2 linked regions of the Azospirillum sp. TSH100 genome follow. The protein of the gene in region 1 binds, or shares a complex with, the protein of each later gene. Links are inferred from orthologs where the notes say so. Each region holds a gene or a part of one and is shown in the gene's direction. Other genes may lie near its edges. The genes, in order: E6C72_RS12815 and uvrB.

The links.
Region 2: the proteins of E6C72_RS12815 (region 1) and uvrB are in contact, whole or in part, in a crystal structure (PDB 7EGT), measured with the Thermus thermophilus proteins. The link is inferred for Azospirillum sp. TSH100 from one-to-one orthologs. Residues at the interface, in WP_096412145.1 of Thermus thermophilus: His654, Arg656, Phe657, Gln666, Asp668, Glu669, Lys680, Arg681, Leu682, Ser683, Lys685, Tyr686, Ala687; in WP_096411307.1 of Thermus thermophilus: Glu23, Leu25, Arg26, Asp27, Gly28, Glu29, Arg30, Phe31, Arg55, Glu326, Asp327, Phe328, Glu379, Ser382, Gln383, His398, Gly400, Arg401.

The regions. Positions count from the first base shown.
Region 1 is NZ_CP039634.1:2,700,252-2,711,377, reverse strand. The notes cover bases 1,499-4,536. They hold E6C72_RS12815 (ATP-dependent helicase), read left to right. Parts: upstream 1,499-1,863; coding sequence 1,864-4,209; downstream 4,210-4,536. Other genes in these bases: E6C72_RS12810 (hypothetical protein), read left to right, coding at 4,346-4,536. In the rest of the region: E6C72_RS12825 (response regulator transcription factor), read right to left, coding at 1-316; E6C72_RS12820 (response regulator transcription factor), read right to left, coding at 602-1,282; more of E6C72_RS12810, read left to right, coding at 4,537-5,542; E6C72_RS12805 (50S ribosomal protein L11 methyltransferase), read left to right, coding at 5,648-6,538; E6C72_RS12800 (TerB family tellurite resistance protein), read left to right, coding at 6,619-7,089; E6C72_RS12795 (M24 family metallopeptidase), read left to right, coding at 7,203-9,266; E6C72_RS12790 (chemotaxis response regulator CheY), read left to right, coding at 9,512-9,877; E6C72_RS12785 (protein phosphatase CheZ), read left to right, coding at 9,990-11,072. UniProt on the Escherichia coli protein: A helicase with DNA-dependent ATPase activity. Unwinds DNA duplexes with 3'-5' polarity. Translocates on single-stranded DNA with 3'-5' polarity. Initiates unwinding more efficiently from a nicked substrate than double-stranded DNA.
Region 2 is NZ_CP039634.1:2,323,168-2,338,741, reverse strand. Bases 1-2,974 are described here. They hold uvrB (excinuclease ABC subunit UvrB), read left to right. Parts: upstream 1-403; coding sequence 404-2,545; downstream 2,546-2,974. Other genes in these bases: E6C72_RS11065 (lytic transglycosylase domain-containing protein), read left to right, coding at 2,630-2,974; E6C72_RS11075 (sensor domain-containing diguanylate cyclase), read right to left, coding at 1-130. Also shown: more of E6C72_RS11065, read left to right, coding at 2,975-3,541; E6C72_RS11060 (alpha/beta fold hydrolase), read left to right, coding at 3,579-4,436; E6C72_RS11055 (alpha/beta hydrolase), read right to left, coding at 4,458-5,606; E6C72_RS11050 (hypothetical protein), read left to right, coding at 5,816-6,319; E6C72_RS11045 (GNAT family N-acetyltransferase), read right to left, coding at 6,323-6,979; E6C72_RS11040 (hypothetical protein), read left to right, coding at 7,293-7,529; E6C72_RS11035 (globin-coupled sensor protein), read right to left, coding at 7,615-8,961; RNA polymerase sigma factor RpoH, read right to left, coding at 9,315-10,205; E6C72_RS11025 (MucR family transcriptional regulator), read right to left, coding at 10,938-11,348; E6C72_RS11020 (HU family DNA-binding protein), read right to left, coding at 11,384-11,659; E6C72_RS11015 (TerC family protein), read left to right, coding at 12,096-13,088; E6C72_RS11010 (hypothetical protein), read right to left, coding at 13,141-13,599; E6C72_RS11005 (acetoacetate--CoA ligase), read right to left, coding at 13,601-15,553. UniProt on the Escherichia coli protein: The UvrABC repair system catalyzes the recognition and processing of DNA lesions. A damage recognition complex composed of 2 UvrA and 2 UvrB subunits scans DNA for abnormalities.

The DNA.
Region 1 (11,126 bases):
AGGATTTCGGAATGTAGCCGGCAGCCCCATTCTCCAGCGCCGCCAGCAGGTCGGAGCGCTTTTCCGACCCCGACACCACCACCAGAAGCGCCTTCGGCAGGCCGGCATGGATGTCGCCGAGCGCCGAGAAGCCGGTCCAGCCTGGCATTCCGAGATCGAGCAGGATCAGGTCGAAGGGTCTGGTGCCGTCGCAGAGCGCCCGCACCTCGTCATAGGTGCTGGCCTCGAAAAACGTCATGTCGGCGTCGAATTGCGCCAGCAGCCGGCGCAGACCGTCTCGGAACAGCAGGTGATCGTCGGCGATCAGCACGTTCATCGCGGGCATTTCCAGAAGGTTGCGGCGATCTCACACCGGGATGGCGTCATCGGCCCGCAGTTCACATAGGCACCGCCATTCCCGCGCTGTAGTTCGCTTTTGGTCTTAGACCGCTTCCTCTATGCCTGCGTCCGCGGCCCCTTTCCGGGCGCGGCAAACGGAAATGCGCTGCAAAAGGCAACGCTCCGCTCCGCCGGCCGCCTGCCCCGGATGGAAGGGGCGGACGGCCGGAACGGAAGGCGGGCGGGGCCTTTCGGCAGAGCGGTATGCTGGATCGGGTGGGGATCAGACGGTGGCGGCGACGCCGGTCTCGGCGGCCTGATCGCCGATGCCGTTGTTCAGCGCCCAGATGGCGGCCTGGGTGCGGTTGGAGGCGTTGATCTTGCGCAGCAGGCTCTTCAGGTGAACCTTCACGGTGGCTTCCGTGATGTTCAGGTGGTTGGCGATCATCTTGTTGCTGTTGCCGTTCAGCAGGCAGCGCAGGATCTGCACCTCGCGCTGCGACAGACCCTTGCGGCGGGTCGGCAGCTCGGCACCCATGTCCTCGGTGCGGCCGCTGACCAGCAGCTCGGCCAGATGGGTCGGGAATACCTTCTCGCCCATCATCACCAGCTTGAGCGACTGCATCAGCGCCTCGCAGGCGATGTCCTTCAGCAGATAGCCGCCGGCACCGGCGCCAAGCGCGGCCGACAGGCGGCGGGTGTCCAGATCGTTGGTCAGAATGACGATCCGGATCGACGGGTGATCCTCACGCAGGCTGCGCATCGCATCGACTTCCTCGTCGGCGCCGCTGGGCAGGTCGATGAGGATCAGGTCCGGGGTCTTGCCGGTGCCGAGCGTCGACAGACCCTCGCGCAGGCTGCCGGCCTCGCCGACGACGTTGAACGAGGTGCCTTCGAACAGACGCTTCATGCCCTCACGGAAAAGCTTGTTGGCATCGATGAGGAAAACGTTGATGGCATCCATGGTCTCAGCCCGCCTTTTGTTCCGTTCCGATCAAAGTGGCGCCGGATGGCGCTTCGGAGGCATCCCCGACCTTCCGCTCCCGCGTCCGGTCCGCTCCCCCTCAGGGTTCGGGGGTGCCTCGTTGTGATCCATAGATACCCCCGATTTGCGCGGCGCAAAATTTCGCTTAGGTAAATTTCGCGTCGAGCAATGGGCATATGCCGTAAGCCTGCATAAGACAAGATGAGGACATAACGGGGATAGTTATGGTCAGTTGGAATAACTGCCTGTGACAGAAAAGGGGAAAACGTTAACGGCGGGTCTGTGACTTCGTCGTGGTCCCGGACTACAGTGTCCGGTGACTTTCCTGCCGAACGGCATCGCCGGGACAGAACTACGTCATCGCCCGATCGTTGGGGGCCTATATCCGGGAAAGTCGCCCTTTGGCATAAGCGTGGGCGTATCGTTTCGTGCGCTCCGACCGGGTGTGCCGCCACTGACGGGGGTCGTGCGGGGCCGTTCTGTGCTGTATACGTTCCAGCCGCGAGGGCGCATTTTCATGCTCTCGCCGATTTTTTCGTCCATCCCCAGGCCGGGACGCCATGTCAGACGCTTATGATGATGATCCGTTGAGCCACGCCGCTCCCGCCGCTGCCTCGGGCTTTTCGGATGCCGGATATCCCGCTGCGGCACAGCGCTTCGCCTATCTGGACGGGCTGAATCCGACCCAGCGGGCGGCGGTGGAGGCGCTCGACGGTCCGGTCCTGGTGCTGGCCGGCGCCGGCACCGGCAAGACGCGGGTGCTGACCACCCGTCTGGCCCATCTGCTGATGACCCGGCGCGCCGCCGCCTTCCAGATCCTGGCGGTGACCTTCACCAACAAGGCCGCCCGCGAAATGCGCGAGCGCGTCGCCCATCTGGTGGGGATCGAGCCGGAGGGCTGGTGGCTCGGCACCTTCCACGCGCTGGCCGCCCGCATCCTGCGCCGCCATGCCGAGCTGGTCGGGTTGAAGTCGAACTTCACCATCCTCGACACCGACGATCAGGTGCGTCTGATCAAACAGTTGCTGGAAGCCGAGAACATCGATTCGAAGAAGTGGCCGGCCCGTCAGGTGCTGGGCGCCATCGAACGCTGGAAGGACCGCGGGCTGACTCCCGACCGGCTGGGCGACGCCGATGGCGGCGAGGTGGCCGGCGGCCGGGTGGTGGCGATCTACCGCGCCTATCAGGAGCGCCTGCGCACCCTGAACGCCTGCGACTTCGGCGATCTGCTGCTGCACAACCTTGCCATCTTCCAGAACAATCCGGATGTGCTGGCGGAGTATCACCGCAAGTTCAAGTATGTGCTGGTCGACGAATATCAGGACACCAACGTCGCGCAGTATCTGTGGCTGCGCATCCTCTCCCAGGCGCACAAGAACATCTGCTGCGTCGGTGACGAGGATCAGTCGATCTATGCCTGGCGCGGTGCCGAGATCGGCAACATCCTGCGCTTCGAGACCGACTTCCCCGGCGCCACCATCATCAAGCTGGAGCAGAACTACCGCTCCACCGGCCATATCCTGGCGGCGGCATCCGGATTGATCGCCAACAACCAGGGTCGGCTGGGCAAGACGCTGTGGACCGAGGCGGACGGCGGCGAGCCGGTCAAGGTCAAGGCGGTGTGGGACGGCGAGGAGGAGGCGCGCTGGGTCGGCGAGGAGATCGAGACGCTCCAGCGCAAGGGCACGCCGCTGTCGCAGATCGCCGTGCTGGTCCGCGCCGGTTTCCAGACCCGCGAGTTTGAAGAACGCTTCATCACGCTCGGCCTGCCTTACAAGGTGCTCGGCGGTCCGCGCTTCTACGAGCGGCAGGAAATCCGCGACGCGCTGGCCTATTTCCGCGTGGTCAATTCCGGCGACGACGATCTCGCCTTCGAGCGCATCGTCAATCTGCCCAAGCGTGGCGTCGGTCCGGCGGCGATGCAGAGCCTTTACACCGCCGCCCGTGCGCGCGGGCTGTCGCTGACCGAGGCCGGCTGGGCGCTGACCGAGACGGACGAGCTGAAGCCGAAGCTGCGCGCCACCCTGCGCGGGCTGCTGCAGGACTTTTTCCGCTGGCGGACGCTGATGGCGACGGTGCCGCACACCGAGCTCGCCCGCACCGTCCTCGACGAGTCCGGCTACACCCGCATGTGGCAGGAGGACAAGACGCCCGAGGCCCCCGGCCGGCTGGAGAACCTGAAGGAACTCATCACCGCCATGGCGGAGTTCGAGAACCTGCCGGGCTTCCTGGAGCATGTCGCGCTGGTGATGGAGAACGCCGAGGCCGCCGGCATCGAGCAGGTCACGGTGATGACCCTGCACGGCGCCAAGGGGCTGGAGTTCGACCATGTCTTCCTGCCGGGCTGGGAGGAGGGCGTGTTCCCCAACCAGCGCGCGCTGGACGAGACCGGCATCGCCGGGCTGGAGGAGGAGCGGCGGCTGGCCTATGTCGGCCTGACCCGGGCGCGGCGCCGCGCCTATGTCAGTCATGCCGCCAACCGGCGGCTGTACGGCAACTGGGTCAGTGCCGTGCCGTCGCGCTTCGTCGAGGAGATCCCGCAGGACAATGTCGAGGCCGAGGCCGCCAACGGCCTGTTCGCCGGCAGTGGCGGCCGTGGGAATTTCGGCGGTGGATTCGGCGGGGCCGGGGCGGGGGGATATGGCGGCGGCGGCTTCCAGTTCCGCGGCTCTACCCGGCAGGCACCGGCGCCCAAGACGATCACGCTGGACCAGGGCGCCTACGCGGTGGCGCCGCGGCCCCGGCCCGATGCGCCCTTCGCCAAGGGGGCGCGGGTCTTCCACCAGAAATTCGGCTACGGCACCGTCGTCGGCGTGTCGGAGGACAAGCTGGAGATCGACTTCGACCATTCCGGCAGCAAGAAGGTGATGGACAGCTTCGTGGTCCCCGCCGACAAGGCGGGCTAAAGCGAGGTCAGCCCGCCGACGGGGCGGGCTGAACCAAACAGGCTGGCCGGTTGCCGCACTGTGATGGCCGTCACAGCCGCGGCAGCCGTTACCGCCGAAGATTGCGGCGGTAAAACGGAGCCGGAGGCCATCCACCGTGTTCGGAACGGGCAGCGTCAGTTACGAGGTTCAGAGCCGCCGCGAAGGCCGCTGGCGCATCGAAGGGGCCTATACCGACCAGGAGTCGGCGCTCTCGGCCGCCCGCTCGCAGCTGGCGGCTTCCGGGGTGGAGGAGGCGAAGGTGGTGAAGTTCCGCACCGTCGCCGGCCTCTCGCTGGAAACCGTGATCCTGCACAAGACCGTTCCCCAGCCCCAACGCAAGGGCCTGACCCTGGGCGGCACGGCGGACGGCGCGCCTCTCTGCCGCACGCCGGACGACCTCCGCGGCTTCGAGAGCCGGGTGGTGATCGGCAGGCTGCTCCGCCCCTATCTGGATGCCCAGCGCATCACCCCGACCGAGCTGCTGCATTCCTGGCCGCTGTTCCGCCGGCTGGAGGAGCAGGGGGCGCTGCTGGGCGCTGCCATCCACGCCGTCGCCCGCCATCATGCCGATCTCCACAGCGTCTCCCATGCCGGCCGCGCCCGCGAACTGCGCCAGCTGGTCGAGGCGGTCAGCGGGTTCGCCCGCGACACGCTGGCCGAACGGCGCAGGCTGCCGCGTTTCGACTCCACCGACCTGCCCGGCACCAGCGGCGCCATCGACGAGGCGGTGGGGGCGGAGGGCCATGACGCGTTGTTCCTCGTGCTGCTGTCCCAGCATCTGGAGGTCGGCGGAGCGCTGGCCGGGAAGCTGGACCTGCTGCTGGCGATGATGGGCGAGGATGCCGAACCGCGGCATCTCTCCCTGCTGGACGGGGTGGTCGCAGACATCATGGGGTCCGCCGATACGGTGAAGGAACTGCTGGGAGCGCAGCCCAGCCTGCATGCCGGGCTGTGCGTGCTGGCCGACGCCCTGTTCGACCGCGATCCCGAGCCGGCACTGGCGCCGATGGCCGCCTCGCTGCGCCGGGTCTGCCGGCTCGCTTTGGAAGGCCGGGCGCCGCAGAGCCGGACCGTCCTGCTGGAACGGCTGCGCCAGAGCATTGCCGGCGACCAGCCGCTCGACCGCCGCGACGCCAAGGCGGACGGGATGTTGACCCGCGACATCGCCGACCGGCTGAAGGGGGCCGATGGCACGACGCTTGGCGGCGCGGCGATGGACAGGGCGCTGGAACGCCGGCTGCTGCGCCACCGCCAGTCGGTGCTGCGCGCCCAGGGCATGCACGACATCGCCGACCGGCTGACGGGCCGGTAGGGGTTCTCAGCGAAGCGAGGAGGCCTCCGGAATCCTTGGTCTCTTTCCGGCTTGATGCTAAAAACGCCGCTTCTGTTCTCGCGTCGTCGTCGGAAAGCCCCTGTCATGTCGCAAACCCCGCTCTGGCGCATCGCGCTGGTCGTTCCCGAAGCCCATGCGCCCGCCTTTGCCGAGGCGGTGGGCGACCATGCCGATGCGGTGTCGACCTTCGAACTGGAGGAAGGCGGCAACTGGCTGGTCGAGGCGACCCTGTACGGCGCCCCCGACGAGGCGCGCCTGCAATCCCGCGTCGCGGTGCTGGCCAAGGCCCTGGGGATCGAGGAACCGCGGCTGGCGATCGAGAACCTGCCGCCGATCGACTGGGTGTCGCACAGCTATCAGGGCTTCCCGCCGATTCGCGCCGGGCGCTTCTTCGTTCACGGCTCCCACCATGAGGGCATCGTGCCGGCCGGCAGCATCCCGCTGCTGGTCGACGCCGCCACCGCCTTCGGCACTGGCGAGCATGGCTCGACCAACGGCTGCCTCCAGGCGCTCGACCGGCTGTCGCGCCATCTGAAGCTGCCGCGCGGCGGACGGCGCGGCGCGCTCGACATGGGCTGCGGCTCGGGCATCCTGGCGCTGGCGGTGGCCAAGCGCTGGCGCGTGCCGGTGACCGCCGTCGACATCGACCCCGAAGCGGTGCGCGTCACCCGCATCAACGCGGCGCTGAACGGGCAGAAGACCATGATCCGCGCCCAGGGCGGCGACGGCTACCACACCCCGATCGTCGGGCGGCACAAGCCCTACACGCTGATCACCGCCAACATCCTGGCCCGCCCGCTGTCGCGGATGGCGCCGCAACTGCGCCGCCATCTGAAGAAGGGTGGCTATGCCGTGCTGGCCGGGCTGCTGAACCGGCAGGAACGCCATGTCATCCAGGCCCACCGCAACCAGGGACTGCGGCTGGTCGCCCGCATTCCGGTCGGGGAGTGGACCACTCTTGTGGTCAAGCGTTAATCCGGGGGCCGTTGAAACCATAGGGCCGTGATGCGACTTCCCCTAGGGACGATGGTCAGACACGTTTCTGGGGAGCCACCATGCTGAACCGCATCCGGTCCTTGTTCACGGGCGACGACGGCGTCGATCCGGGCGAGGACGCCTTGCAAGCCGCCGCCGCCGCCCTGATGGTCGAGGCCGCACGCACCGACGACACCATCTCCGAAGCGGAGCGCGACCGCATCCTCTCGGTCGCCCGCCGTCACTTCAAGCTGAGCGAGGAAGAGGCGCAGGACCTGCTGTCCGCCGCGGTGTTCGACACCGAGGACGTGTCGCCCTACCTCCGCTACGTCAGCGTCATCATGGACCGCTGTCCGCCCGGCCACCGCCTCTGGATCATCGAGATGCTGTGGGAGGTCGCCTACGCCGACGGCGTTCTGAACGACCTGGAATCGAGCCTGCTGCGGCGGATCGGCGGGTTGCTGCACGTCTCCGACGTCGAGCGCGGCGAGGCGCGCAAGCGCGTGCTGGAGCGGCTCGGGCTGCCGGACGATGCGGGGCTGCCGGTCTGACGGGGTGGGGTAGCCCACCCCGACCGGCATAGCCGCCACCCCGCCGCTTGCGCCCGGCCGGCGGGGTGCCTAGCCTGTGGCGATAGGATTCACTCTTCCGAGGAACAGGTTCCGTGCCCAGCGCGATTCCCTCCGCTGCCTATCGTGGCGACGACGCCCTTGCGACCCTGTTGACCGAGGCCGGGACCGGCCGGTCGCCCGCCGATGTGCGCGCCCTGCTGGCCGGCGTGCTGGCGGCGCCCGAGGGGGAGGAGCCCGCCGCCTGGACCCTGCTGGTCGGCGAAAGCCTTCCGCCCGTGCTGGCCGAACAGCTCCAGGCGTTGAAGGCGCTGCTGGCCGGCGAGGCGCCGACGGCCGGACCAGGCCCCGCGCAGCGGCTGGCCGACCTGCGCGCCGCGCTGAAGCGCCGCGATCTCGACGGATTCATCGTGCCGCGCGGGGACGAGCATCAGGGTGAATATGTGCCGCCGCGCGCCCAGCGGTTGGGCTGGCTGACCGGCTTCACCGGATCGGCCGGCAACGCGGTGGTGACCGCCCGGCATGCCGCGATCTTCGTCGACGGCCGCTACACCCTCCAGGTCCGCAGCGAGGTTCCGGCCGATCTGTACGAGTACAAGCACCTGATCGACGATCCGCTGACCGACTGGATCGTCGCCGCCCTACCTGAAGGCGGACGCTTCGGCTTCGATCCCTGGCTGCACACCATCGGCTGGGTGGAGAAGACCCGCGCCGCGCTGGAACGCGCCGGCATCCTGCTGGTGGCGTGCGAGGACAACCCGCTCGATTCGGTGTGGCAGGGCCAGCCGCCGGCCCCGCTGACCCCCGTGGTGCCCCAGGATGACGCCTTCGCCGGCGAAAGTTCCGCCGACAAGCGGGCCCGGCTGGCCGACGAACTGGGGCAGAAGGGCATCGCCGCCGCGGTGCTGACCCAGCCGGACAGCATCGCCTGGCTGCTGAACATCCGCGGTGCCGACGTGCCCTGCACGCCGCTGCCGCTGTCCTTCGCGATCCTGTCCGCCGATGCGTCGGTTGAGCTGTTCCTCGACCCGCGCAAGCTGGCGCCGCAGACCCGTGCCCATCTGGGCAATCAGGTGAGGGTGCGGCCGGTGGAGGAGTTCGGGCCGGCGCTGGACGCCGTCGCCCGCGGTTCCGCCCGTGTGCTGGCCGACCCGACCTGCACCTCGGCCTGGATCGTCGACCGGCTGCATCTGGCCGGCGCGAAGGTGGAGCGCGACGGCGACCCCTGCGCCCTGCCCAAGGCCTGCAAGAACGCGGCGGAGCTGGCCGGCACCCGTGCCGCGCATGTCCGTGACGGCGCCGCCCTCGTCCGCTTCCTGCACTGGTTTTCCGAAGAGGCGCCGAAGGGCACGCTGACCGAACTGGCGGTGGTGGAGCGGCTGCTGGCCTGCCGGCGGGAGAACGAGCGGTTCCGTGGCGTCAGCTTCGACACCATCGCCGGGGCCGGACCGAATGGCGCCATCGTGCATTACCGCGTCACCCCGGAGACCGACCGCCGGCTGGAGCCGGGCGGCATCTTCCTGCTGGACAGCGGTGCGCAATATCTGGACGGCACCACCGACGTGACCCGCACGCTGGCGGTCGGCGATCCCGATCCGGCGATGGCGGCGGAGATGCGTGACCGCTTCACCCGGGTGCTGAAGGGCCACATCGCGCTGTCCACCGTGCGCTTCCCGCGCGGCACGACGGGCTCGCAGCTGGACGTGCTGGCGCGGCTGCCGTTGTGGCAGGCCGGCCTGGACTATGACCACGGCACCGGCCACGGCGTCGGCAGTTTCCTGTCGGTGCATGAGGGGCCGCAGCGGGTGTCGAAGGTCGGCAACAGCGTGGCCCTGCAGCCGGGCATGATCCTGTCGAACGAGCCGGGCTATTACAAGACCGGCGCCTATGGCATCCGGATCGAGAACCTGATCGTCGTCCGGCCGGTGGAACCGGTCGGCGAAGCGGCTGGCGAGCTGGCCGGGGCCGAACGGCCGGTGCTGGAGTTCGAGCCGCTGACCCTGGTGCCGATCGACCGCGCGCTGATCGAGCGGGCGCTGCTGAGCGACGCGGAGGCCGCCTGGGTCGACGCCTATCATGCGCGGGTACGCGAATCGCTGGCGCCGCTGCTGGATGATGCGGCCCACGCCTGGCTGGCGCAGGCGACCGCTCCGCTGTGATCGGAGCGGGCGGCTGTATCAATTGTCGGCCGGAGGCTGGGGGCGCCCCTGATTCCGCAAGATGTTGCCACCCGTGGTAACACGTTCTTTACCCAGCTGCTTCAGTGTGACCCAAGGGGATGACTTTTGGCGGCAGTTAGGGCACTACAGTCGGCATCACTTCCCGGATTACGGCGCAGCCCCCGCGCCGGGTGGGCGTAACGGCCGGACAGACACCGGCAACGGATTATTGCGGAGACGTCTAGATGAAGATCCTCGTCGTCGATGATTACGCCACCATGCGGCGCATCGTGCGGAACCTGTTGACCCAGATCGGCTACACCGACATCGACGAGGCCGGCGACGGCGTGTCGGCGCTGGCGAAGCTGCGTGAGAGCAAGTTCGGCCTCATCATCTCCGACTGGAACATGGAGCCGATGACCGGCTTGCAGCTCCTGAAGGAAATCCGTGCGGATGCGAAGCTGGCGGCAACGCCCTTCATCATGGTCACCGCCGAGAGCAAGACCGAGAACGTCATCGCCGCCAAGCAGGCCGGCGTGAACAACTACATCGTCAAGCCCTTCAACGCCGACACGCTGAAGCAGAAGATCCAGGCCGTCATCGGCGGCTGATCTTCGGGTTTGCGATGTGGGGCAGCAGGGACGGCCGCAGCCGTCCGGCGCCCGGTTCGGCCGTCCGGGTCAGTGCGGCGGCCGGCGCATTCAGTTTGGGGAGTGGACCGGTTTGGAGCAGCTTCCGCAGCTGTCCGATGAAGAGTTCGAGCAGATCGAGGACGCCATCGCCCGATCGGCGAAGGGCAGGGCCTTCCTGCGGCGGCTCCACCGGCGGTCCCTCGGGGCCGCGACGGAAGAAGTGCGCGCCATGCTTCAGGAGTTCCGCGACTCCTGGAACCGGCAGAACGAGGCGGTGGAGGCCGGCAAGCATGTCGGCGTCCTGCGCCGCGAACTGATGGAAATGGCCGCCTCGATCGAGCAGGCGAGGCGGGAAGTGGCGGCGCTGCGGCCGCCTGACGGTTCGGGCGACAAGATCCTGTCGGCCACCAACGAGCTGGACGCCATCGTCATCTCGACCGAGCGCGCGTCCTTCGAGATCCTGAATGCCGCCGAGCGGCTGATGGATCTGGCGGGCAAGCTTCGCGCCAGCGGCGCCGATCCGGCGATGTGCGGCGAGATCGACACCCAGGTGAACGACATCTTCACCGCCTGTTCCTTCCAGGATCTGACCGGCCAGCGCACCAGCAAGGTCGTCAACGCGCTCCGCTACATCGAGCAGCGCGTGATGGCGATGATCAGCATCTGGGGCGAGGATGGGCTGGCCGGCATCATCGTCAAGGAAGAGCAGACCGACACCCGTCCCGACGCCCATCTGCTGAACGGTCCGCAGCTGGACGGTCACGGCGTCAGCCAGGCCGATGTCGACAGCATGTTCGACAGCCCGGCGCCGGCTCCGGTCGCGCCGCCACCGCCGCCACCTCCGCCGCCGCCGGCACCGGTCCAGGCGAGCCAGGCGGACATCGACAGCATGTTCGACGCGCCCGCTCCGGCTCCGGTGAAGGCCAGTCAGGCGGACATCGACAGCATGTTCGATTCGCCGGCGCCCGCCCCCGCGGTGGCTAGCCAGTCCGACATCGACAGCATGTTCGACGCGCCTGCCCCGGCTCCGGCCAAGAAGCCGGTGCCGAAGCCGCCGGGGGCCGCCCCGAAGGCCAAGGCCGCCGCCAAGCCCGCCCCGCCGCCGCCACCACCCGCAGCGGCCGAGCCCCCGGTTCCGCTGGATCAGGCCGCCATCGACGCCCTGTTCGGCTAAACGACGGGCTTGGGCCGCCGTGCCGGCGGTCCCGGGGCCGAAGAGCCTCATGGG
Region 2 (15,574 bases), 370 kb from region 1 along the record:
ACTTATCTGACATGAAAGGTTCCGCCGGATACACGTAAAGATCGTCGGTCGAGGCATTGACGCGGTGTCTAGTGGAGTTGATCTTCAGTCGAGTTGACCGGACCTGCTCCGCAAGGCGCATCAGCTTCATTCTCCAAATAGGTCCAAATAGGATAGTGCCATAACCTATTGCGATGCTCAAGATAGAGGTGCCAAGCGAATGTTTCATCGATCTCTGGATGATTTTCTTGGCCCAATACTCCCGTATCCGGTTGTGACGGGGACGCGCTCGGCAAGCGGAAGCCCGGTACCGGTGATGTTTCCTATTGTGAATAGCGCTCAGCCCACGCTCGACAGACGGGGGCGTTGCGGCCATATAATCGGTTCCCGTTCCGTACCCCTCCTCTGATCGGATCGCCGCCCCATGGCAAGCCCTGTCCTGTCCGCCATTCCTGCGAGGCCGCTCGCGAAGCTGGAAGCCGGAAAACAGTTCGTCATCTCGTCGGAGTTCACGCCTTCGGGCGACCAGCCGAATGCGATCGCGGAACTGACCGCCGGCCTGCGCCAGGGTGAGAAGGATCAGGTGCTGCTGGGCGTCACCGGGTCGGGCAAGACCTTCACGATGGCACACGTCATCCAGACGGTGCAGCGGCCGACGTTGATCCTGGCGCCCAACAAGACCCTGGCGGCACAGCTGTATGGCGAGATGAAGTCGTTCTTCCCGAACAACGCGGTGGAATACTTCGTCTCCTACTACGACTATTACCAGCCGGAGGCCTACGTTCCGCGTACCGACACCTACATCGAGAAGGAATCCTCGATCAACGAGCAGATCGATCGTATGCGCCACTCGGCGACGCGGGCTCTGCTGGAGCGTGACGACGTCATCATCGTGGCGTCGGTGTCCTGCATCTACGGCATTGGTTCGGTCGAGACCTATTCGGAGATGACCGTCGATCTGCGCAAGGGCGAAGTGATCGCCCAACCGGAGCTTCTGCGCAAGCTGACGGAGCTTCAATACAAGCGCAACGACGCCGCCTTCGGCCGCGGTCTGTTCCGCGTGCGCGGCGATACGGTGGAACTGTTTCCGGCCCACATGGAAGACCGGGCGTGGCGCATCTCGCTGTTCGGCGACGAGATCGAGGGCATTCATGAGATCGATCCGCTGACCGGGGAGAAGCTGGCGGCGCTGGAGGCGGTGCGCGTCTATCCGAACAGCCACTATGTGACGCCAAAGCCGACGCTGAATCAGGCGATCAGCCAGATCAAGAAGGATCTGAAGGACCGGTTGGAGGAGTTCGCCGCCGAGGGCAAGCTGCTGGAGGCACAACGGCTGGAACAGCGCACCACCTTCGACATCGAGATGATGGCGGCCACCGGCTCCTGCGCCGGCATCGAGAATTACTCCCGCTATCTGACCGGCCGCGCGCCGGGCGAACCGCCGCCGACCCTGTTCGAGTACCTGCCGGGTGACGCGCTGCTGATTGTCGACGAAAGCCACGTCATGGTGCCGCAGATCGGCGGTATGTACCGCGGCGACCTGATGCGGAAGTCAACGCTGTCCGACTATGGCTTCCGCCTGCCCAGCGCCAAGGACAACCGCCCGCTGAAGTTCGAGGAGTGGGAGGGCATGCGGCCGCAGACGGTCTTCGTATCCGCCACCCCCGGCCCATGGGAAATGGAGCGCACCGGCGGCGTCTTCACCGAACAGCTGGTCCGCCCGACCGGCCTGATCGATCCGCCGGTGATCATCCGCCCGACCGAGACCCAGGTCGACGACCTGATCGGCGAGTGCAAGGAGGTGGTCGCCAAGGGCTATCGGGTGCTGGTCACCACCCTGACCAAGAAGATGGCGGAGGCGCTGACCGAATACATGCACGAGGCGGGCCTGCGCGTGCGCTACATCCACTCCGACGTGGAGACGCTGGAGCGCATCGAGATCATCCGCGACCTGCGGCTCGGCGCCTACGACGTGCTGGTCGGCATCAACCTGCTGCGCGAGGGTTTGGACATCCCGGAATGCGCTCTGGTGGCGATCCTGGACGCCGACAAGGAAGGCTATCTGCGCAGCAAAACCTCGCTGATCCAGACCATCGGCCGTGCGGCGCGCAACGTCGACGGACGGGCGATCCTCTACGCCGACAAGATCACCGACAGCATGAAATACGCCATCGATGAGACGGCCCGCCGCCGTGAAAAGCAGATGGCCTATAATCTGGAACACGGCATCACGCCGGAGTCGGTAAAGAAGGCGATCGGCGACATCCTGGAAAGCGTGTTCGAGCGTGGCGACCACGTGACGGTGAAGACGGGCCTGAACGCCAATGAGCTGGTCGGGCATAACCTGAAGAGTGTCATCGCCGATCTGGAAAAGCGCATGCGCGCCGCCGCCGCCGATCTGGAATTCGAGGAGGCCGCCCGCCTGCGCGACGAACTTCGCCGGCTGGAGGCGATGGATCTGGGGCTGGAAACTCCCGGCAGCATCGGCATCAGCAGCGCCCGCCAGGGGCGCGGCATCCCTGAAGGGGCGCCGAAGAAGCAGGGCCGTCGCCGCCGCGGTCCCTGACCTGCGCCCCTTGTCGTCGTCAGGTTGCATCACCATACTTCCGCTTCCCGTAGCGTGACGCGGGATTGCAAAAAGGGGTGTGGGGTGTTTTTTCGTCGTGTCGTGATGGTGCCGCTGATCGCGCTGGCGCTGTGGGGCGTCGGTGGCGGATCGGCATCCATCGCCAAGACGGCGGACGCCCAATCCGCGGCGAAACCGAAGGCGGTGGCGGAACTCCCGCCACCCTCGCCGAAGATCAAACCCGGTGCCAAATCCGGTGATTGTGAACTGGCCGAGCAGGGCGATGCCGATGCCGCCTTCCGGCTGGCCCGTCGCTATCTGTTCGGCAAGGGTGTTCGCAAGGACCGGCGGCTCGGCACCGCCTGGCTGCGCGCGGCCGCGTCGCGTGGGCATCCGGAGGCGCGGCGGCTGGTCAATTACGTTCCCGGCCGCATGGGGCGCATCCGTCCCTGGTGCCGTCCCGGCGGCGGTCCGGTGCGCGAAGTCGGGCCACCGCCGTCCGAGGTGGTGGCGTTGGTCAATTCCATCGCGCCGAAATACGGCCTCGATCCGGCGTTGGTGCTGGCTGTGATCCAGGCGGAAAGCGCCTTCCGCACCGACGCGGTCTCGCCAAAGGATGCCGCCGGCCTGATGCAGTTGATCCCTGACACGGCCGACCGCTTCAGCGTCGGCGATGTCTTTGATCCCAAGCAGAACATTACCGGCGGGGTGAAGTATCTGCGTTGGCTTCTGGCCTATTTCCAGGGTGACGTGACCTTGGCGCTGGCCGGCTACAATGCCGGGGAGGGGGCGGTCGACCGCTACAAGGGCGTGCCGCCCTATGACGAGACGCGCAACTACGTCCGCATCATCCGCCGCATCTATGACAACACCCGCCATCCCTTCGATGCGTCGGTGACGGAGCCGTCATCGGCGATGCCGGCCATTCGTGCTGCGGTGGAAGGTGCTGTCGAGGCGGAGTTGCCTCGCGCCGGCAAATCGCCGAAAAAGGGATAGTCTGATCCAGCCTCAACAGGAGTGCCCGCCCGTGCCGATGTCCGAACGCAGCGTCCTCGGCCTCAGCGCCGCCGGGTTCCACAAGATTGCCTATACCCAGTGGGGACGGGACGATGCCGCACGGACGGCGGTCTGCGTGCATGGACTGACGCGCAATGGCCGTGATTTCGACCGGCTGGCTTTGGGGCTGGCAGATCGCTGGCGCGTCGCCTGCCCGGACGTCGTCGGGCGCGGGCGCAGCGACTGGCTTCCGGTGCCGGCGCTCTACGGCTATCCGCAATATTGTTCCGACATGGTGGCGCTGATCGCCCGCATGGGGGTGGATGCGGTGGACTGGGTCGGCACCTCGATGGGCGGACTGATCGGCATGACGCTGGCGGCGCAGGCCAACAGTCCGATCCGCCGCATGGTCATCAACGATGTCGGCCCCTTCATCGCCCAGGCCGGCCTGCAGCGGATCGCCGATTATGTCGGGAAGGACCCGGTGTTCGAGGATCTGCCGGCGCTGGAATCCTACCTGCGCTTCGTCCTGATGGGATTCGGCACGATCAGCGACGAATGCTGGCGCCATATGGCGGAGCACAGTGCGCGGCCGCTGCCCGATGGTCGCTTCCGACTGGCTTACGATCCGGCAATCGGCGATGCCTTCAAGACCGCGCCGATCGGTGATGTCGATCTGTGGGCGCTGTGGGACCGTGTGCACTGCCCGGTGCTGGTGCTGCGCGGCGCGGATTCCGATCTTCTCAGTGCCGAGACGGCGGCACGGATGGCGGAACGGGGACCGGGGGCGGCCGGTTTGGTGCGGGTGGTGGAAATCCCCAACATCGGCCACGCCCCGTCGCTGATGACGGACGAACAGATCTCCATCGTCCGCAGCTTCCTGGCTGAGGGCTGACCGTCCTCCGAAGGGGGCGGATCAGTTCACCCGGCGCAGCACCGTGTCCAGCCGGCCATGGCCGTCCTTGTCCAGCCAACTGGCGGCGACACGGCCATCCGGGCGCAGACGGTAGCGCAGGATGTTGCGGCCCTTCTCGTCAAAGACGAGCTCACCACTCTCGATCCGGCCCTTGCGGCGGACCCGTTCGGCGGGCTGGTCGGCTTCCATGCCGGCACCCAGCACATAATCGGCGTAGACGGCGTCACCTTCCGCCTTCTCCACCGACAGGGCGACCTCGCGCCCGTTGATGTAGCTGCCGTACCACATGCCCATATAAGGGCGCAGCGCGGTGGTGGCGTCGTTGCCCTTGGCGGAGCCCGAGGCGTTGCCGGGCAGGGCAGCCTGAAGCATCTCCGCACTCGGGCTGCGGCCCCAGGATTCGTCGCAGGGTGGGTCGTTTGGTGTCGGCGGTTCCTCGGCGAAGCGGACGATGCAGGCGCCGAAGCGGCGGACGAACAGCCCTGTGTTGGCGGCGCCATGGCCGGTCAGCAGCGACGGCTGGTCAACGATCAGGCTGCCGAGCCCGCGCTGGCTCAGGATGCTGCGGGCCGGTTCGGCGCGCCCGCCCGGATCAAAGTCGTCGCCATGAAAGAAGAACATCATCACCCGGGCCCGGCGCACCTCGCGCAGGATCGGCCAGAGCTGCGCGGCGTTCTCGCGGTAGCTGTCGAAGGCTTCGGTGAAGTTGCCGAAGGCGGCCGGCGCGGTGGCGACGACGGCGTCGATGGCATTGGTCTGGCCGGCGGCGATCAGGGAGATGAAGGCGCCGAAGGACTGACCGGTCAGGGCGACCCGGCGATAGCCCTTGGCCTTCAGCGTCTCCGAATAGCCGGCCAGCGCGCGGGAGCTGTTGGGCAGAGTGTCGCTGACCCGCATGCGGTCCAGCCGGTAGACGTCCCAGCCTGCGTCGCGCAGGGCCTTCATGTAGAGCGGGGTGGGGGCCTCTGAATCTTCGGAGTCCACCGAGCGGCCATGGCTCCACACCACGGCACCGCGCGCCTTGGCCGGGCCGGCCAGCGATGCCTCGCCATAGGCGGACTTCAGAACGATCTGTGCCGTTGCCGGGTGGGCGACCGTCAGGCCCCCGGCAACAGCCAGTCCGATCGTCGCGACCAGTCCGAGAACCATCCCCCGAATCGTCCGCCCCATGCCCAGCGATCCCCCCTGTACTGCGAGTCGCTTCAGGATTGCCGCGGTTCGTTAACGCGACCTTTCCACGATTTTCAGTGTCACGATCGACCGTTTTTTGTCACAAGCGCAGGCGCAAATAAGAATGACTCGCAATTAGGAGCGATAGGCGCTACGATGTCTCTGCAACCGGATGAAGGAGCATCGGCATGTGCGGGACGGTGGAAGAGGGGCGGCCCTCGCCCTGGACGGTGGCGGATCTGACAACCGCCGAACGGGCGCTGCTGACCGGCGTGCGTCAGTGGTTTCGCGCCGGCACTGCCGGGGCGATGGCGTCGATGCGCATCGGGCTGAATGTGGCGGGGGTGCCGAACACCGCGTTGCTGCCGCTGTTCGCTCTGCTCGGTACCTTCGCGGTGGCCGGAGCCCGCCGGCCGGAGATCCGATGCCCAGCCTGCAACCGGATCAGTGCCGATGAGGCCGCCTTGCTTGATTCCTTGGCCGCCGTGCAGGGTGGCGATGCGGAGGTGGCAGCGCAACTGTTCGACCGCTGGCTTCCGCCGGTGGCGCTGTGCATGGCGACCGATGCCATGGGCGAATTGGGCGGGATCCTGGATGGTGCCCGTATCTTCCTGCCGCGTCGCCGGGCGGCGCGACTGGTTTCTCCCGCAAGCGGTGTGGCCATGGTCGATGTGGCAATGGCGGCGGAATAAGGATCAGTCGGTGGCGAGATTCATCCGGCTGGTGGTGTTTGACGCCGTGCCGGTGGCGTCGTTGTCTTTGGACAGTCGCTTGTGCAGAAGCCACTGGTCGATGGCGACGCGGACCAGCCGGCCTTCCGGCGTGTGGTAGAGAAATTGCCCGCGCTCCCGTCCGCAATGCTGGTAACCCAGCCGTTCATAGAAGGGCAGGACGCCGGCATTGTCGCGGTCAACGCCCAGTTCAGCGTAAGGAACACCGCGCTGGATCACCACCCGCTCGGCTGCCCGGAGCAGCCGGGCGCCGATGCCGAGCCCGCGAAAGGGCTGGAACACCCGCAAGGCCCATAGGGTGGCGCGGCCGCTTGGCCGCTTGCGCAGAAAATCGATGCAGATCTGCCCGACTGGGAAGCCATTCGCGTCGGCCAGCAGCATGGCGCCGTCCCCCCGTTCCTGGAGGCGGAAGGCGCCGGCAATGATCTCGCGATGAGGGGTGTGCAGGCCGTACCATTCCAGCGTCGTCAGATCCTCCTGTCGTGCCTGACGAACGGTCAGCGGCAGCGCGAGCGTCGCGCAATCACCATTTTCGCCATAGCCGCCTTCTGCCGCTTCCGAGCCGGAGCGGTCGTTTGTGGGCGTGCCATAAATGTCGGCGCGGCGCCGCGCTGTTGCCATGATGCCGATGCCTCGCAGGTTCTTTCCCGCAACATGCCGCCGATCGGGGGACGGCCTCCATTGACAACCCTACACGGTATGCGGACGTTCCCACGTGGCGCGGTCGGGATAAGGCTTTCGGCCAGGTGGTCCTGTCTCGTTCTCGGCATAAAATAAAATTTTACTATAAATAATATTATCTCGGAAGGCAGAGTGTTTGCATTGAAGATTCACTCGAAGATGAAGTTTTCCATGAAATCTGCGCTTGGTTTAGTGGCAGATGTCTTGTTGACGTCTGGGAATGGTCTTTGCTAAGTCTCCCCGAAGAGATCACGTGGCTATCTTTGGAAAGAATAAGATAAATTTCCCTAAAATGCACTATACGGGGCGGGGTGAAATCATGATGAGAATCGTCAATCTGGGACGTACTGGGCTTTTCGTGGCGATGCGCGGCGGTGTCCTGGCCAGTCTCGGTGGCCGCAGCCATTGGCGTAGCGCCGATGATGTTCGCCTTGCGGCTCAGGCGGAAAATATCCCGATCTGTGATCTGGTGGTGCGCACGCTGCCATAATCGGTCGCATCACGGCAGATCCTGAATCGGAAAGGGCGCGTTCCAGGGAGCGCGCCCTTTCCGATTCAGGATGATGCTGGGCGGATCAGCCGGCGCGGACGCGGGCCAGGAAGCGTTCGACTTCGGCTTTCAGGGTACCGGACTGGCGCGACAACTCGTTGGTCGCCTCCAGAACCTGCCGCGCCTCTTCGCCAGCATTGGCGGCCGATGCATTCACCGCGGTGATGGTCTCGCTCACCTCGCGGGTGCCGATCGAGGCTTGCTGCACATTGCGGGCGATCTCCGTCGTGGCGGCACCTTGCTCTTCCATGGCGGTGGCGATCGAGGTGGAAATCTCGTTGATACGGGCAATGGTGCCGGAGATGGAGCGGATGGCCCCGACAGCCTCCTGGGTCGCCCCCTGGACGGCGCCGATCTGCGAATTGATCTCTTCCGTCGCCTTAGCGGTCTGATTGGCGAGGCTCTTCACCTCGCTGGCGACGACGGCGAAGCCCTTGCCCGCTTCGCCGGCCCGCGCCGCTTCGATTGTGGCGTTCAGCGCCAGCAGGTTGGTCTGGCTTGCGATGTCGTGGATCAATTTCACCACCTGTCCGATGCGGCTGGCCGCATCGGCGAGACCCTGAACGGTGGCGTTGGTCCGCTCCGCTTCCGTCATCGCGGCGTTGGCGATCGACGCCGACTGGGTCACCTGCTGACTGATCTCTCCGATGGAGGCAGTCAGTTCTTCCGCCGCCGCGGCAACGGTCTGGATGTTGACCGATGCCTCTTCCGCAGCGGCGGCGACCTGGGTCGATTGTTCGCTGGTGACTTCCGCCGTGCGGCTCATCGCCTGGGCGGTTCCCTGAAGCTGCTCGGCGGCGCTCGCCACCGCCTGCACCACGCCCTTGACCTCGCGCTCGAAGCTGTCGGCGGTGCTGCCCAGTTCCCGTGCGATGATCGCGGCGGTGTTCAAGTCGATATAGACGGAGGTGGCGAGGTCCATATCCAGAAACACCGCCTTGTTGATGGCCTGGAGAAGCTGCGACAGCTTTTCCGGCTTCTTGCGGTGGACCTGGGTTGCCAAGTCGATCAGCTTGTTCAGGGTGAAGCAGTAGGCGCCGGTGTACCAGCGCGGCTCAAGCCCGATGCGCTGGTGAGTCTGGCCGATCTTCAGGACTTGATTAACATAGGCCTCGTCGAAGGTGCCGGTGAAGACGTTGCGCAGCCAATGCTGCTTCTGCAGGTCGCGGGCGCGGCCGGTCACCGCCGGGTTGGCCAACATTGGCGCCACCTGAGGCACCGTGCGCAGGTAGCCGTAGAACTCCTCCAGAATCTGATCGATCCGCTGCGCCAGATAGGGTTGGAACTCCCGCAATGTTGCCTTCGTCGCCTCGTCAATGCGCAGGAAGGTGATGCGGTCGATGATCGATTGCGTCTGGGCAGCGTGCGACATGGAGCCCCTCTCCCATTTGAACTATAACGAGCGTACTAAGTATTGGCGAAAATGCAATATTTCCTGCGGGCCGCACATCATGCGCAGGCATCTGTATCTTTGCATCGGTCACTTTGTCGCACGGCATAAAAAATCAGCAATAAAAAGAACAGTTTGCAAGTCGTATGGAGTGAATACCGCACAGTCCGGGAAACAAAAGGCCGGCGGAGCCATGGGCGCCGCCGGCATTGAGGTGACAGGTCTGGAGGCAACAGACGGGCAAACGGCCCGTGGGAACAATGCGGGGCACGGCCAAGCCGGTCCCGCACAGGTCCCGCCGGCTGCCATGGCCGCCAGCGGGAGAACAGGGTGGATCAGGCCACCATTGGTGTCACCGGGCGGCGCAGGGCCTGCGCGGCGCTCAGAACCGCCTTCTGGAGCTTTTCGAAGGCCCGAACCTCGATTTGGCGTACCCGTTCGCGCGACACCGAGAATTGCTGGCTCAGCGCTTCCAGGGTCGAAGGGTCGTCCTTCAAGCGGCGTTCGAACAGGATGCGGCGTTCACGGGCGTCCAGCCGGTCCAGCGCCTGCCCGACCAACCGGCGGCGCAGCGCAAGTTCGTCGGCCTCGGCAAGCATGGTGTCCTGGGTTGGCCGGTCGTCGGCCAACAGCTCCAGCCAGTTGGTTTCGCCATCGGTCGAAAGCGTTGCGTCGAGCGAGCTGTCGTTGGCGGCGAGGCGGCGGTTCATTTCGACCACCTCTGTCTCGGGCACGTCCAGCTCGGCGGCGATGGTCGCTACCGTCTCCGGCGACAGGTCGCCCTGTTCCAGTTCGGCCATCTGGCTTTTCAGGCGGCGCAGGTTGAAGAACAGCTTCTTCTGGGCGGCGGTCGTGCCCATCTTAACGAGCGACCAGCTGTGCAGGATGTATTCCTGGATCGCGGCGCGGATCCACCAGGTGGCGTAAGTGGCGAAACGGAAGCCGCGCTGCGGATCGAATTTCTGGGCGGCCTGCATCAGGCCGACATTGCCTTCGGCGACGAGATCGACCAGCGGCAGGCCATAGCCGCCGAAGCCACGGGCGATCTTGATCACGAGACGGAGATGGCTGCCCACGAGCTGTTCCAGGGCCTGCGGGTTCCCGCGTTCCCGCCAGGCGATGGCGAGATCCCGCTCGACATCCGGCGCGAGGATGGGGAAGCGCTTGGACTCCTCAATGTAGCGGGTCAGGCTGGCGTTTTCACCGGTCAGCAGTTTCTTCAGCACGTGATTGCCTCCTCTCCAACGCTTCCCGGGCAGCCTCATTTCAAAGGCCGGCCCGGTCGGGGCCCATGGCGGGGATCGCCCTAGAGGCGATGATCCATTGGCGGACGCAGGAATATCGTCCGTCTCTTCGGCTCTGGCTGGTCTTGGTTTGTAATGGGTTTGTAATTGGGTTGGTATTTCGCCTGGCGCCTTAAGGAACTGCGTCCTTATGACAATGCTAATGTGGCCGCAGAAATGCGACGGATCAACCCTGTAAAGGGCGTGTTCCGGGTGTTTTTCGGCGTATACCCAGGCTCTTCTTCCACCCGCACCGGCAGTCCGGAGGAGGAGGCATTCCTATGACCCCTGACCTTCGGCCGGGTGACTTCCGGGCGAGCGGTTCTTCCCCAATCGGTCGGCCGTGATTCCGACCGGCCGACATCGCTATGCCGCATCCGCGAAACCGATCGGAGGCAGCCAAGTCCCCGGTCGACCGGGATAGCGGGAGGCGACTATGCCTCTGCGACGAGGAAGGTGATAGGACCGCCCGTGGTCCCTCAACCATACCGGAACCCTAGATGGGAAGGCCGAGCCGCTTCACCACTCGAACATTGGTCATAGGACGTTGAGGGGGGCCAGGGTACCCCGGGCGGAGTGCGGTGGATTGCGACGGCGAGCCGAGATGCGGATGTCGGATAAAGAAAAAGGCGCGTCCCAAAGGACGCGCCTTGTCGATCAGCGAAGCGAAGGCTCTCACTCGGCCGCCGCACGCTTGCGGCCAAGCCCGAGCTTGGTCGCCATTTCAGAACGCGCCTTGGCGTAATTCGGGGCAACCATCGGGTATTCCGGCGGCAGGCCCCACTTGGCGCGGTATTCGTCCGGCGTCATGTCGTAGACGGTCTTCAGATGCCGCTTCAGCATCTTCAGCTTCTTCCCGTCCTCCAGGCAGACGATGTATTCCGGCGTGACCGACTTCTTGATCGCGACGGCCGGAACCAGTTCGGCCTTGGCCGGGGCCGGCTTCTCATCGCCCAGGCTGCGGAAGGCGACCTGGACGCTGTTGATCAGCGTGGGCAGATCCTGGACAGGCACCGAGTTGTTGCCGACATAGGCGGCAACGACCTTGGCGGTCAGAGACTGCAGTTCGGTTTGATCGATGGTCATGGCTGCGCTCCCCGTAGGACGTGGTTACGGGCTGCTCAGCCGTTCACCAGATCGCGCAGCTGCTTGGCCGGCTTGAACTTCGGAGCCTTGGAGGCGGCGATCGCCACCACTTCGCCGGTGCGCGGGTTGCGGCCTTCACGGGCGGCGCGCTCGGCCACCTCGAAGATGCCGAAACCGGCCAGGCGCACATCTTCGCCGCGGCCCAGCGCGCCGGAGATGCCCTCGAACACAGCCTGAACGACCTTGGCCGCGTCGGCCTTCTTGATGCCGGCGTTGGTGGCGACGGTTTCGATCAGCTCGGCCTGGTTCATGCAAAACTCCATTTGTTCGGTTTGGTTTCGGTTTTTCGGAGTTATTGGCAGAACGGCACCATCCGCACAAGAGCGAACACAGATTGGGCAACCGATGGTGTTTTTCTTGCGCGTCATTCGTTCGCCATCTGTGGCGTCGCTGCATCAAGTGCCGAGTCCCGATGGCATTTCGTTTGGAATCACCGCAGTTTTCCAGGGCTTCGGCATCCCGGTGGCGCTGTTGCACCTGCGACTCGCAAAGGCCAGCGATAGGGGCAAACCGACTTTTTTGCTTCCGCAGAAGCATGCGCTGTTTGTCCCGATCTTGACCCCGGCCTGGGCGACACCATCTGGCAGGAAGTTCGGGTCCGGGCCCCTCTGACGATCGAGGCGTCGGTCGTGATGTCGGAACCGCTTGATCTCTCCGCTAACGCAGCGTCATCAAGTGGGTTTTGCGATGGATGTTTTGCTTTCTATGGTTTTCCTCGAATTTTTGGGAAAACCTGTCTGGATTTGGTTGATCTTTGTCAGCATCGTGCTGACTCTTCTGGTGCTCGATCTGGGTGTTCTCAACCGCAAGGACCATGTCATCGGCGTCGGCGAAAGCCTGAAACTCTCGGCCTTCTACATCGCGGTCGCTCTGCTGTTCGGCGGTTGGGTCTGGTGGTCGATGGGCGGGGAAGCCAGCTTGCAGTATTACACGGGCTTCTTCGTCGAAAAGAGCTTGTCACTTGACAATGTCTTCGTCATATCGCTGATTTTCAGCTATTTCGCCGTGCCGCGTGAATTGCAGCACCGGGTGTTGTTCTGGGGCATCCTGGGCGTCATCGTTCTGCGCGGCCTGATGATCGGCGCCGGCGCGGCGCTGGTTTCCGAGTTTCACTGGATCCTCTACGTCTTTGGTGCCTTCCTGCTGCTGACCGGCATCAAGATGCTGTTCGCCAAGGATGAGGAGACCAACATCGGCGACAATGCGGCGTTGCGGTTCCTGAAGCGCCATATCCGGGTCACCGACCGGTTCCATGGCCATCACTTCATCGTCAAGCAGCCGGTGGGCGACAGCGGCGTCATGCGCTGGACGGCCACGCCGCTGCTGCTGGCGCTGATCATGGTGGAACTGGCTGATCTGGTGTTCGCTGTCGACAGCGTGCCGGCGATCTTTGCCATCACCACCGACCCGTATCTCGTCTACACCAGCAACATCTTTGCCATCCTGGGCCTGCGTGCGCTGTATTTCGCCCTGGCGGCGATGGTTCATCGCTTCCGTTATCTGAAGTACGCCCTGGCCCTGGTTCTGGTGTTCATCGGCGGCAAGATCTTCTACACGCAGGTCTTCGGCAAGCCCGATCCCCTGATCGCGCTGGGCGTCACCTTCGCCCTGATCGGCGGCGGCGTGCTGGTCTCGCTGTGGAAGACCAGCCGGGAGACCAAGACGGCGGCTGCCGAGTGAACAGGTTTTTTGAGAGGGAGGGGGCGGCAAAGGGTGCCGCCCCTTTTCCGTTTCAGAAACCCAGCGTCGCCAGTTCAGCGATGCTTTGCCCGGCACTGCGGTGGAGGATGAAGCGGCCGCCAGCCGCTTCCCACGGATCGCGGGCCTTCTCGCGGTCGTCGACCAGAATGGCGCCGGGTATGGCATAGCGTGCCTTGTCGCGTGCCATGCAGGTGATGACCGGCACGTCGGCCCCCAGCATGCGGGCAACCCAGCGTTTTTTCTGCTCCGGTGCCCAGCTGCCCAGCGGCAGACCGGTCAGGATGGTCGGGCGGTGTGGTGCGCAGAAGGCCCAAAGCTCCTGCGCGTCGTGCATGAACTCCAGCGTGCCGAAGAAATCGCTGTGGCGGGACAGTGCCCGCCACATCTCCTTCATTGGCAGCTGTTCCGGCCGCTTGCCGGTGACTGCAACGACGCCGCGGTCGAAATCGGCAAGCACGCCGTCAAGGTCGAGGAACAGCTTCGCCGGCACCTCAGGCTCCGCTCAGTTCCGTCCGCTCGCGGAACTCGTCGAGAGCCTGCGGGTTGGACAGCGCCTCCGTGTTCTTGATCGGCCGGCCGTGGACCGCATCGCGCACTGCCAGTTCTGTGATCTTGCCGGAGCGCGTGCGCGGGATGTCGGTGACCTGCACGATCTTCGCCGGGACATGGCGCGGGGAGCAGTTGTCCTTGATCCGCTTGCGGATCGTTCCCGCCAGAGCCTCGTCCAGTGTCATGCCCTCGCGCAGGACGACGAACAGCACGACGCGCACGTCGCCGTCCCATTCCTGGCCGATGCAGACCGCTTCCATGATTTCCGGCAGCTGTTCGACCTGGCGGTAGATCTCCGCAGTGCCGATGCGTACGCCGCCAGGGTTCAGCACCGCGTCGGAGCGGCCATAGATCACCCAGCCGCCATGTTCGGTCTGCTCGATGAAGTCGCCATGAACCCAGACGTTGGGGAAGCGGTCGAAATAGGCGGAGCGGTATTTCGAGCCGTCCGGATCGGCCCAGAAGCCGATCGGCATGCTGGGGAAGGGGCGGGTGCATACCAACTCGCCCTTCTCGCCGCGGACGGCGTGGGCGTTGTCGTCGAAGGCCTCCACCGCCATACCAAGGCCGCGCGTCTGGATCTCGCCCTTCCAAACCGGGGAGATCGGGTTGCCCAGCACGAAGCAGGACATGATGTCGGTGCCGCCGCTGATCGAGGCGAGGTGGACATCCTGCTTGATCGAACGATAGACGAACTCGAAATTCTCCGGCATCAGCGGCGAGCCGGTGGAGGTCAGGGTGCGGACGCTGGCGAGGGAATGGGTCTTCACCGGCTCCAACCCCGACTTCTCCAGCGACTGGATGAACTTGGCCGAGGTGCCGAATAGGGTCACCTGCTCCGCATCGGCGTAATCGAACAGGATGTGGCCGGTCGGCGCGAAAGGCGAACCGTCATAGAGCACCAGAGTGGTGCCGCTGGCGAGACCGGTCACAAGCCAGTTCCACATCATCCAGCCGCAGGTGGTGAAGTAGAACAGCCGGTCGCCGCGCTTCAGGTCGCAGTGCAGCCGGTGTTCCTTGACATGCTGGAGCAGCGTGCCGCCGGTGCCGTGGACGATGCATTTCGGCTTTCCGGTGGTGCCGGAGGAATAGAGGATGAACAGCGGATGGTCGAAGGCGACCCGCTCGAAGGTCGGCTCGGCCGCCGGGTAGGGCGCCATGAAGTCCTGGAAGCCGACGGCACCGGGAATGGCCGAAAGATTGGGCGCCTTGTCGACATAGGGCACGATGACGGTGGCGACGACGGTCGGCAGGTCCTTCAGAACCTCGGCCACCTTGGCGCGGACGTCGTGGCTCTTCCCGTTGTACCAGTAGGCGTCGGGAGCGAAGACCACTTTCGGCTCGATCTGGCCGAAGCGGTCGGTGATGCCCTGGATGCCGAAATCGGGCGAGCAGGAGGACCACACCGCGCCAAGGCTGGTGGTGGCGATCATCGCCGCCAGTGTTTCCGGCATGTTCGGCATGATGGCGGCAACGCGGTCGCCCTTGCCGACGCCCTTGGCCTTCAACGCCTGCTGCAGGCGGGAGACGGTGGCCTTCAGTTCCGCCCCGCTCCAGCGGTACTTCACCTTGTCCTCGCCCCAGAAGACGACGGCGTTGTCGTTCAGCGCGCCGGCCAGCAGGTTTTCGGCATAGCTGAGGCGGGACTCCGGGAACCAGCGGGCACCCGGCATCTTCTCGCCGTCCAGCAGGTCGACGGCGCCGAGGTCTCCGGTCAGCCCAGCCCATTCCCACAGGAAACGCCAGAACCGCTCCTTCTCCGCGATCGACCAGTTGTAGAGCGCGTCGTAATCGTCCAGCCGCAGTCCGAAGCGCGCATTCGCCGCCTCGCGGAAGGCGGTCAGGTTGGCCTGCGCGATGCGTTCCTCACTCGGGCTCCACAGCGGAATGTCCATTCTCGGTTCCCTCAGCGTCTC